Regions from separate parts of the Pseudomonas sp. 9Ag genome, predicted to be linked through region 4. Evidence: predicted binding sites of a transcription regulator. Region 4 holds the regulator's gene; each other region holds the start of a gene.
The links. Region 4 encodes sigma-54, which starts transcription at its own class of promoters, with help from an activator protein. Its sites were predicted from a motif close to ANTGGCATNNANNTTGCTNT; they were not measured.
Positions count from the first base shown of each region.

Region 1: fliD (flagellar filament capping protein FliD) is a predicted target of sigma-54. The motif match lies at 926-945, and genes of this name have one in related genera.
Region 2: ALTERO38_RS07250 (circularly permuted type 2 ATP-grasp protein) is a predicted target of sigma-54. The motif match lies at 1,478-1,497, and genes of this name have one in related genera.
Region 3: nirB (nitrite reductase large subunit NirB) is a predicted target of sigma-54. The motif match lies at 1,546-1,565, and genes of this name have one in related genera.

Region 1 is NZ_LR733836.1:4,198,870-4,201,060, reverse strand. It holds gene flgM (flagellar biosynthesis anti-sigma factor FlgM) at 1-157, shown strand, start outside; gene flgN (flagellar protein FlgN) at 154-594, shown strand; gene fliD (flagellar filament capping protein FliD) at 969-2,191, shown strand, end outside.
Region 2 is NZ_LR733836.1:1,638,936-1,641,126, forward strand. It holds gene ALTERO38_RS07245 (alpha-E domain-containing protein) at 1-32, opposite strand, end outside; gene ALTERO38_RS07250 (circularly permuted type 2 ATP-grasp protein) at 32-1,444, opposite strand; gene amt (ammonium transporter) at 1,794-2,191, opposite strand, start outside.
Region 3 is NZ_LR733836.1:1,782,437-1,784,627, reverse strand. It holds gene nirB (nitrite reductase large subunit NirB) at 1-1,322, opposite strand, end outside; gene ALTERO38_RS07800 (esterase-like activity of phytase family protein) at 2,099-2,191, shown strand, end outside.
Region 4 is NZ_LR733836.1:679,000-681,190, forward strand. It holds gene hpf (ribosome hibernation-promoting factor, HPF/YfiA family) at 1-264, opposite strand, end outside; gene ALTERO38_RS03085 (RNA polymerase factor sigma-54) at 343-1,860, opposite strand; gene lptB (LPS export ABC transporter ATP-binding protein) at 2,006-2,191, opposite strand, start outside.

The DNA.
Region 1 (2,191 bases), 3.5 Mb from region 4:
GCTGGAGCAGATGCACGACGCCCTGCGCGCCATGCCCGAGGTCGATCTGGACCGGGTGGCGGCCATCAAGCAAGCGCTGCAGCGCGGCGAGATCTCTACCGACGTGGGTGATCTGGCCAGCAGCATGCTCAGCTACCACCGCGGAAACGATGCGTGAGCCAGCGCGATAAGCTGCTGGCAGTCGTCGATGACGATCTCCAGCAGGATTGCGGCGATTACCTCGCCTTGCGCGAGCTGATGCAGGCGCTCTACGGACGTCTGCTCGAGCGCGACGTGCCGGAGATCGACCGCATCAACCTGCAGATCACCGTGCGTGTCGAAGCCATCGCCGCGCGCGCCCAGCGACGCAGCAAGGTGCTCGCGGCTTTCGGTCTGGAAACCTCGGGTGTTGGCATGCGCCGCCTGCTGTCCAGCTGCACGGGTGAGCGCGGTGACTCCCTTCAGCAGCATTGGCGGCAAGTCGGTGATCTCGCTGTGCAATGTCAGCAATTCAACGAGCACAACGGCAAGCTGCTCGCCATGCATCACGACATTCTTCAGCAGCTGCTCGCCGGTGGGCAGGATGCGCGGCTGTATTCGCCGCAGGCCTATTGAGGCGCAAAGACATTCGTCCGCGCTTCTGCGGATTCTCAGCTCCCGTTAGTGGCTTCAGCCACAGCTCCCTTCAGCCGTACGCCACTGCGATCCACACCACGACAGCGTGTAAGAGGCGCCTTGCCGCGACAGGCCTATCGTCGCCATCAAGGAATTAATCCTTTTCGGTTTGGCCTTTAACTACCTCACTGTTGACGTCGCCTTTACAGACAGATGCTCCGCCCGCGTCGAGGCGGAAACGGCACTTCCCCGTTTCCTGGTCCTGTCACGTTGCGGAAGCCTTTTTTCTGCATGCCGTTTGCTGGAAGGCCCATATCGCGGGCGTTTCAGACCTGGCATGCAATCTGCTCTAGAAACAACAAGAGGGGATGGTGATGGCTATAAATTCCGATTACGTACAGCAGATGTCGACGCAGTTGGCGACTTACGAAGTTCAGTCGTCGCTGGATCGGCTTAACCGCAACGAGTCCCGCTACAAGGCCCAGCGTGAAGCGCTGAATTCGCTGCGCACGTCGATGACGACCTTCAAGTCCGCCATCACCAAGCTCAACAGCAGCACATCGAGCATGTTGACCAACAGTGCAACCTTCAGTCAGGAGGGTTATGCCACGGCTAGCGTGGGCACTACCGCAACGGCCGGTACCTATGACTTTTTCGTCGAGCGCCTGGCCAGCAAGCAGCAGGTCGCGGTACAGGGCTTGGTCGATGGCAGCCTGAGCGGCACCCTGACGCTGAATGCCCAATCGTTCGACCTCAGCCAGTACGCCACGCTTGGCGATGCCGCCACGGCGATCAACGACGCCGGTCTCGGTGTGCAAGCGACCCTGGTGCGCAGCAACGGCGCGGTCAGTCTGGTCGTCAGCAGTGAGCAAACCGGCGCTGCCAATGCATTCAGCCTCACGATGACAGGCAACGCTGCCGCGACCACGACCGCGCTATCGACTGCCCAGGACGCGATGGTTCGTATGGGTGGCAGCTATGGCGCGGGCGGCATCGAGCTGACCAGCGCCAGCAACACCTTTACCGACGTCATCGACGGCGTAAGCCTGACCGTGAGCAAGACGCATGCGGCGACCGACACCCCGCTGACCGTCACGGTGGGCCAGGACAAAGCTGGCACACAGGCCAAGGCGCAGACATTCATCGACGCCTTCAACGCCCTGATGACCAGTTTCGATTCGCTGACCGCCAGCGGCAGCGATAGCGCCAAACGCGGCGCACTGGCCGGCGATTCCAGCGTGCGTTCCATCGAAAGCCGCCTCAACAGCCTGTTGCGTGCCGACTTCGGCGGCAAGAGCCTGATCGAATTCGGCATCAGCGCCGACCGTAACGGCAAGCTGACGATCGATGCCAAGCGTTTCGAGGCCGCCGTCGCCAACGATCCTGCGGGCTTCGAGGAGCTGTTCACCGGCACCGACAAGCTGCTGGAGAGCATGGACAAGACTGTCGCCAGCTACACCAGCAGCACCAACGGCCTGCTGAAGAACCGCATGGACACGCTGGACATGAGCCTGCGCCGCATCGACGAGCAGTTCGAGACGCTCCAGCAGCAGTACGACACCCATTACAGCCGCTACCTGCGGCAGTTCACCAGCAT
Region 2 (2,191 bases), 960 kb from region 4:
CAATACAGATCGGCAGCCGTTCGACTGAGCATCAGCAGTCCTCCACAATCCAGGTGTCCTTGGTGCCGCCACCCTGAGACGAGTTGACGACCAGCGATCCCTCCCGTAGCGCCACGCGTGTCAGGCCGCCAGGGACCAACCGTGTCTCGCGACCGCTCAAGACGAACGGACGCAGGTCGATGTGCCGAGGCGCGATGCCGTTTTCCACGAACGTTGGGCACGTCGACAGGCAGAGGGTCGGCTGAGCGATATAGGCGCTGGGATTGACCTTGATGCGGGCACGAAACATCTCGATCTCGGCAGCGCTCGCGGCCGGTCCGACCAGCATGCCGTAACCGCCAGACCCCTGTGTTTCCTTGACGACAAGATCCTTCAGGTTCGCCAGTACATGAGAGAGATCGGCCGGCTTTCGGCATTGCCAGGTCGGCACGTTGGCCAGAATCGGCTCCTCATCCAAATAGAAGCGGATCATGTCGGGCACGAATGGATACACCGACTTGTCATCGGCAACGCCGGTGCCGATGGCATTGGCCAGGACCAGATTGCCCGCCCGATAGGCCGACAGCAGACCCGGCACGCCCAGTGAAGAGTCGGGGTTGAAGGCCAGCGGATCCATGTACGCATCGTCGAGGCGACGGTAAATGACATCGACTTTGCGAGCTCCGGAGGTGGTGCGCATGTACAGGCATTCATCACGAACAAACATGTCCGCACCTTCGACCAGCTCCACGCCCATCTCGCGGGCAAGAAAGGCATGCTCGAAATACGCACTGTTATAGCGGCCCGGCGTCATCACCACTACACACGGATTATCCAGAGGACTGGCGTTCTTCAGTGTCTCCAACAGCAGGTTGGGATAATGGTTGATCGGAGCAATGCGCTGGGCTGAAAACAGCTCAGGAAACAGCCGCATCATCATCTTGCGATCTTCCAGCATGTAGCTGACGCCGCTTGGCGTGCGCAGATTGTCTTCCAGTACGTAGTAGGTCCCGTCACCGTCGCGAACGAGGTCGACGCCTGCGATGTGTGCATAGAGGTTGCGGTGCAAATCCAGGCCCTGCATGGCCGGCTGATAACCTTCGTTGGCCAGGACCTGCTCTGCTGGAACCAGTCCCGCCTTGATGATGCGCTGGTCTCGGTAAAGATCGGCAAGAAACATGTTGAGCGCCTGCACCCGCTGAATGCAGCCCCGCTCCACGACTCGCCACTCGCTCATGGGGATCGAGCGAGGAATGGTGTCGAACGGCAGAAGACGCTCGGTGCCTTGGTCATCTCCATAAAGGGTGAAGGTTATCCCGGCACGGTGAAACAGGAGGTCGGCCTCGCGCCTCCTTTGCGCGAGCAGCTCGGGTGGCGTATCGGAAAGCCAGGTCGAGAACGCTTGGTAGTGCGAGCGGCATTTGCCCTGCGCATCGTACATCTCATCGTAAAAAACGCGGTCCATGCGGAGCCCTCGAACAGAAACCTGCCCAACAGCAGTGCAAACTACGCGCCACGCGGTATAGCCCCACTGATTACGATGACATTGGGCTGTGGATCAGCGCAGTCCGCACCGTTACTGAGCATTCTGAACGGGGCTGGGAACGCGACGCTCCGTTTTGAGACATGGCTCACGATTTTGAAGGCGTTGGCTCTGCGAAATGCTTCGGCATTACGAATGCCTGCAAAGACGCCGGCGCCATCAGACAGCAATGCGGCAACAGCCCGACTTCCGACCTATCACTACGAAAACAATCGGAAGCGAGCAGCGCTCAAACAGCGATGTGCGTCGCCACGTCAGCCGACGCTGCCCTTCAGCGCGGCATCATCCGCACCCCGGACAGTTCGGACAGCGGTCCCGGCCGGCCCAGGTGATAGCCCTGCACGTAGTCGACGCCGATCTCCTGCAGGCACTCGAGAATGGCCGCCGACTCGACGAACTCCGCCACCGTGCTCAGCCCCATTTCGTGGCCGATGTTGTTGATCGAAGCCACCATGGCTCGTGCAATCGGGTCCTGGTCAATGTCGCGTACGAAACTGCCATCGATCTTCAGATAGTCCACTGGCAAGGTCTTCAGATAGCCAAAGGACGACAAACCGGAGCCGAAGTCATCCAGCGCGAAGCTGCAGCCGACCGCCTTGAGCCTCTTCATGAAAGTCATCGCGCGGCTAAGGTTGGCGATTGCTGCGGTTTCGGTGATCTCGAAACAGA
Region 3 (2,191 bases), 1.1 Mb from region 4:
TTGGTGACGTTATGGCAGGAGCAGAGTGTGGCGGTATCGGGGAGGGCGTCCGCACCCAGCGTCGGCGCGCCATCGGACAGCGGCAGGATCAGGCTGGACGGGTCGGCCGGGAGCTTGATGCCGTTCTGCGCGTATTGCAGCAAGGTGTCGTAGTAGCTGTTGTCACCAATTAGCACGGCGCCGATGACGCGTTTGCCGTCCTCCGATAGCACCAGACGCCGATAGCTGGCATTGGCCTCATCGATAAAACGGTAGCTCTTGGCGCCAGGCGTGGCGGCATGGGCGTCGCCAATGGAACCGACATCGACGCCGAGCAGCTTGAGTTTGGTCGACATGTCAGCGCCGCTGAACGGCTGGTGCGGTTCGCCGCAAAGCAGGGCAGCCAGGTTGCGTGCCATGGTGTAGCCGGGGGCGACCAGGCCGAAGACCATACCGTTCCAGGACGCACACTCACCGATGGCAAAGATCGAGGGGTCGCTGGTGCGGTAGTCGGTGTCGATCACCACACCGCCGCGCGGCGCGATCTCCAGCTCGGCGCTGCGGCCCAAGGCATCCTGCGGGCGGATACCGGCAGAGAAAACGATAAGGTCCGTTTCCAGATACTGACTTCTACCATCAGCACCGTCCTGGAAGTTCATCCGGTAGGCGTATTCTTCGCCGATGACGATTTCCTGCGTAGCGCGTGACAGATGCACGCCAACGCCCAGCGCCTCGATGCGAGCCTTGAGTGCGGCGCCGCCTTCCTCGTCCAGCTGAACGGGCATCAGGCGCGGCGCGAACTCGACCACATGGGCTTCGAGGCCGAGCGACTTAAGTGCGTTGGCGGCTTCCAGGCCGAGCAGCCCACCACCGACTACGACGCCTCGCTTGGCATTGCTGGCCGCAGCACGGATGGCATCGAGGTCATCCAGGGTGCGGTAGACCAGGCGTGAGTTGCCTTCGGCACCGGGTATCGGTGGCACGAACGGGTAGGAGCCGGTGGCCAGAATCAGCTTGTCGTAAGCCTGGCGGCCTTCGGCGGTGACCACTTCCTTGCGCTCGCGGTCGATCTCCAGCACTTGCACGCCGAGATGGATGTGCACGCCGTGAGTGGCGTAGTAGTCGGCTTCGCACATGGCCAGGGAGTCGGCATCGCGACCCCCGAAGTACTCGGAGAGATGAACGCGGTCATAGGCGCGCTGGCGCTCTTCGCCATACACATGGATCTGGTACTGGCCCAGCGCGCCGCGCTCGACCAGCTGCTCCACGCAGTGGTGACCCACCATCCCGTTGCCGATGACGACCAGCGTTTCACTTTTGAGCGGGGTGACGATTGCGTTCATGCCGGTTCCTCCGTCGACACCGCGTGCGGTGTCGTCGTACAAAAACAAAAAAGGCGCCTGGAGCTGTCGAGCAGCTCCAGGCGCCTTTGCCTGGAATTTGAGTGTTGTGGGGTGATGTTCGAGCGACGTTGCCCGCTGCACCCGTCCCGTGCCGTTTACGGCTGAGGGTCTACGCTGACCCCGGGATGCACTGCCGAATCAATCGGCAGGCGTTGCATAGGCCATAGCAGGTTGCGTGCCATTGCAGCCCGTGCACTGTCTGGTGGGGCAGAGCCCTTGAGTAGGTGGGGCGTTGAGACGTGTGATTAGCGTCGCTGTCACAGGGCCATAGAGCCAAATGGGGCGTCTGCATGAGCTGCAATGGTGCGGCAACGCCTGAGGGTCCCCATTTGAGGGCATTATCAAACCGGTGTTGGACCTTTGGTCCACGTCAGGCGCCGTTGATGCCTCGGTTCATCAGCGTTCGGCTCCAGACGCCGGCGACGACGATCACAGTTGCACTGTGGACCTTGCATTGCTGACGCCTCGCGCTTTAAGCGCGAGCGCGGCTTTAGTGGCACTCCCGGGTCGCTGCGTAGTGCGCAGCACCGACAGGACGGGCTGAGCGGATGTTGAGTGGCTGATGATCCGTGTTTTTTTGGGTGCCGCCGACCGTTTGGCTATTTTTCAGCTATAGCCATATTCCTGACACAGTGACTTTTTAAGGTGATTCTCCGGTGCCAGAGTGCCGCGCATATCGCACGGCGCCGGCTCCGACCGGATGGAGACACTGACCCATGCGTATCTCGAAGCCGCTGGTCGTGGCGCTTGTCGCTGCGATTTCCGCCCCCGCCATGGCCGCCAGCAATACCTTGGTGGGTTGGGCCATG
Region 4 (2,191 bases):
ATGTTTGATCAATTGCCGATCGAGTTTGTCGGCAAGCAAGTCGATTGCTGCGTACATATCCTCATGCTCGGCATTGGCAACGACCTCTCGCCCCGCTACGTGCAGCGTGGCCTCGGCCTTTTGCCTGAGTTTTTCGACTTGAAGGATGACTTGTACGGCAATGATGCGGTCGAAATGGCGTTCTATCCGCTCGAATTTCTCCTCGACGTAGTCACGCAGGGCTTCAGTGATTTCAAGGTGAAGGCCAGTGATGTTGACTTGCATACTGCATCTCCTATTGCCACGTGCGAATTGACGGGCTGAACACCCGTCGCCGGAACAAATCCACCAGGTCGCCTGGTGCTACATCAACCGCTTGCGCTCGCTTGAGGGGGCGATCCCGAGTGACTCGCGGTACTTGGCTACGGTGCGGCGCGCAACTTGAATCCCTTGTGCCTCCAGTAGACCAGCGATCTTGCTGTCGCTCAATGGCTTTTTCTGGTTTTCCGCGGCCACCAGTTTCTTGATGATTGCGCGAATGGCGGTGGACGAGCACTCGCCACCTTCAGCAGTGCTCACATGGCTCGAGAAGAAGTATTTGAGTTCGTAGATACCGCGGGGCGTGTGCATGAACTTCTGCGTGGTGACCCGTGAGATCGTCGACTCATGCATGCCCACCGCTTCGGCGATATCGTGCAACACCAGTGGTTTCATGGCTTCGTCGCCATGTTCGAAAAAGCCACGCTGGTGTTCGACGATCTGGGTGGCCACTTTCATCAGCGTTTCGTTGCGGCTGAGCAGGCTTTTGATGAACCAGCGGGCTTCTTGAAGCTGGTTGCGCATGAAGGTGTTGTCGGCGCTCGAGTCGGCACGTTTGACGAACCCGGCATACTGAGCGTTCACCCGCAGGCGCGGCATCGCCTCCTGATTCAGTTCGACCAACCAGCGGCCATTGTGCTTGCGCACGATTACGTCAGGCACGACATACTCAGGCTCGCCTGCTTCGATCTGCGAGCCTGGGCGCGGGTTGAGGGTCTGGATCAAGTCGATGATCTGGCGCAGCTCGTCTTCTTTGAGCTTCATGCGACGCATCAGCAGGCTGTAGTCGCGCGCGCCAAGAGTATCCAGGTGATCGCTGACCAAGCGCACCGCTTCGCTTAGCCACTCGGTACGCTCGGGGAGCTGGCGAAGCTGCAGCAGCAGGCATTCGCGCAAGTCGCGCGCGCCGATGCCAGCGGGCTCGAACTGCTGGATGCGGCGCAGCACCACTTCGACCTCATCGAGTTCGATTTCAAGTTCCGGGTCAAACGACTCGAGGACTTCCTCGAGCGTCTCGTCGAGATAACCCTGGGGGTTGATGCAGTCGATCAGGGTGGCTGCTATGAGACGGTCGGTGTCGCTCATCGGTGCGAGGTTGAGCTGCCAGAGCAAGTGGCTTTGCAGGCTTTCCCCTGATGATGTGCGGGTAGTGAAATCCCATTCATCATCGTCGTTGCTCGGCAGGCTGCTGGCGCTGGTTTGGTAGATGTCTTCCCAGGCGGTGTCGACTGGAAGCTCGTTAGGGATACGATCGCCCCAATCGCCGTCCTCGAGGTTCTCCACCGTGTTGATGGGCTCCTCGTAATGATTATCGGGCTCGTTGTGCTCGGGCGAGTCGGTTGTCGGGCTTTCGCTTTTCTTTTCGATCGACTCGGCCATCGGGTCGGAGTTATCGAAATCTTCTCCGTCTTCTTCGCGCTCGAGCATGGGGTTGGAATCCAGCGCCTCCTGAATCTCCTGCTGAAGATCGAGTGTGGATAGCTGGAGCAATCGTATGGCTTGTTGCAGCTGCGGTGTCATCGTCAGCTGCTGGCCCATCTTCAGGACTAGCGATGGTTTCATGGCAGAGGACTTCGAACCTTGTTTGCCGGCGCAACCGCGCCTGTTCCGATTTCGCTGGCGCCGCGCGCCGATGTAAGCAAATTATATGCCTGGCAACGAAGCCTTTGCCTAGCCCTGTAGCTGCGTAGAGCAGAAAAAACCGCTATCAAAGTCGGAATTCGTGCCCCAGATAGACTTCCTTCACCAGTTGGTTGGCGAGGATGGTCTCTGCATCGCCCTCGGCGATCAACTGGCCGTCATTCACGATATAGGCGGTTTCACAGATATCCAGAGTTTCGCGGACGTTGTGATCGGTGATTAGGACGCCGATGCCCTTGGCCTTGAGATGATG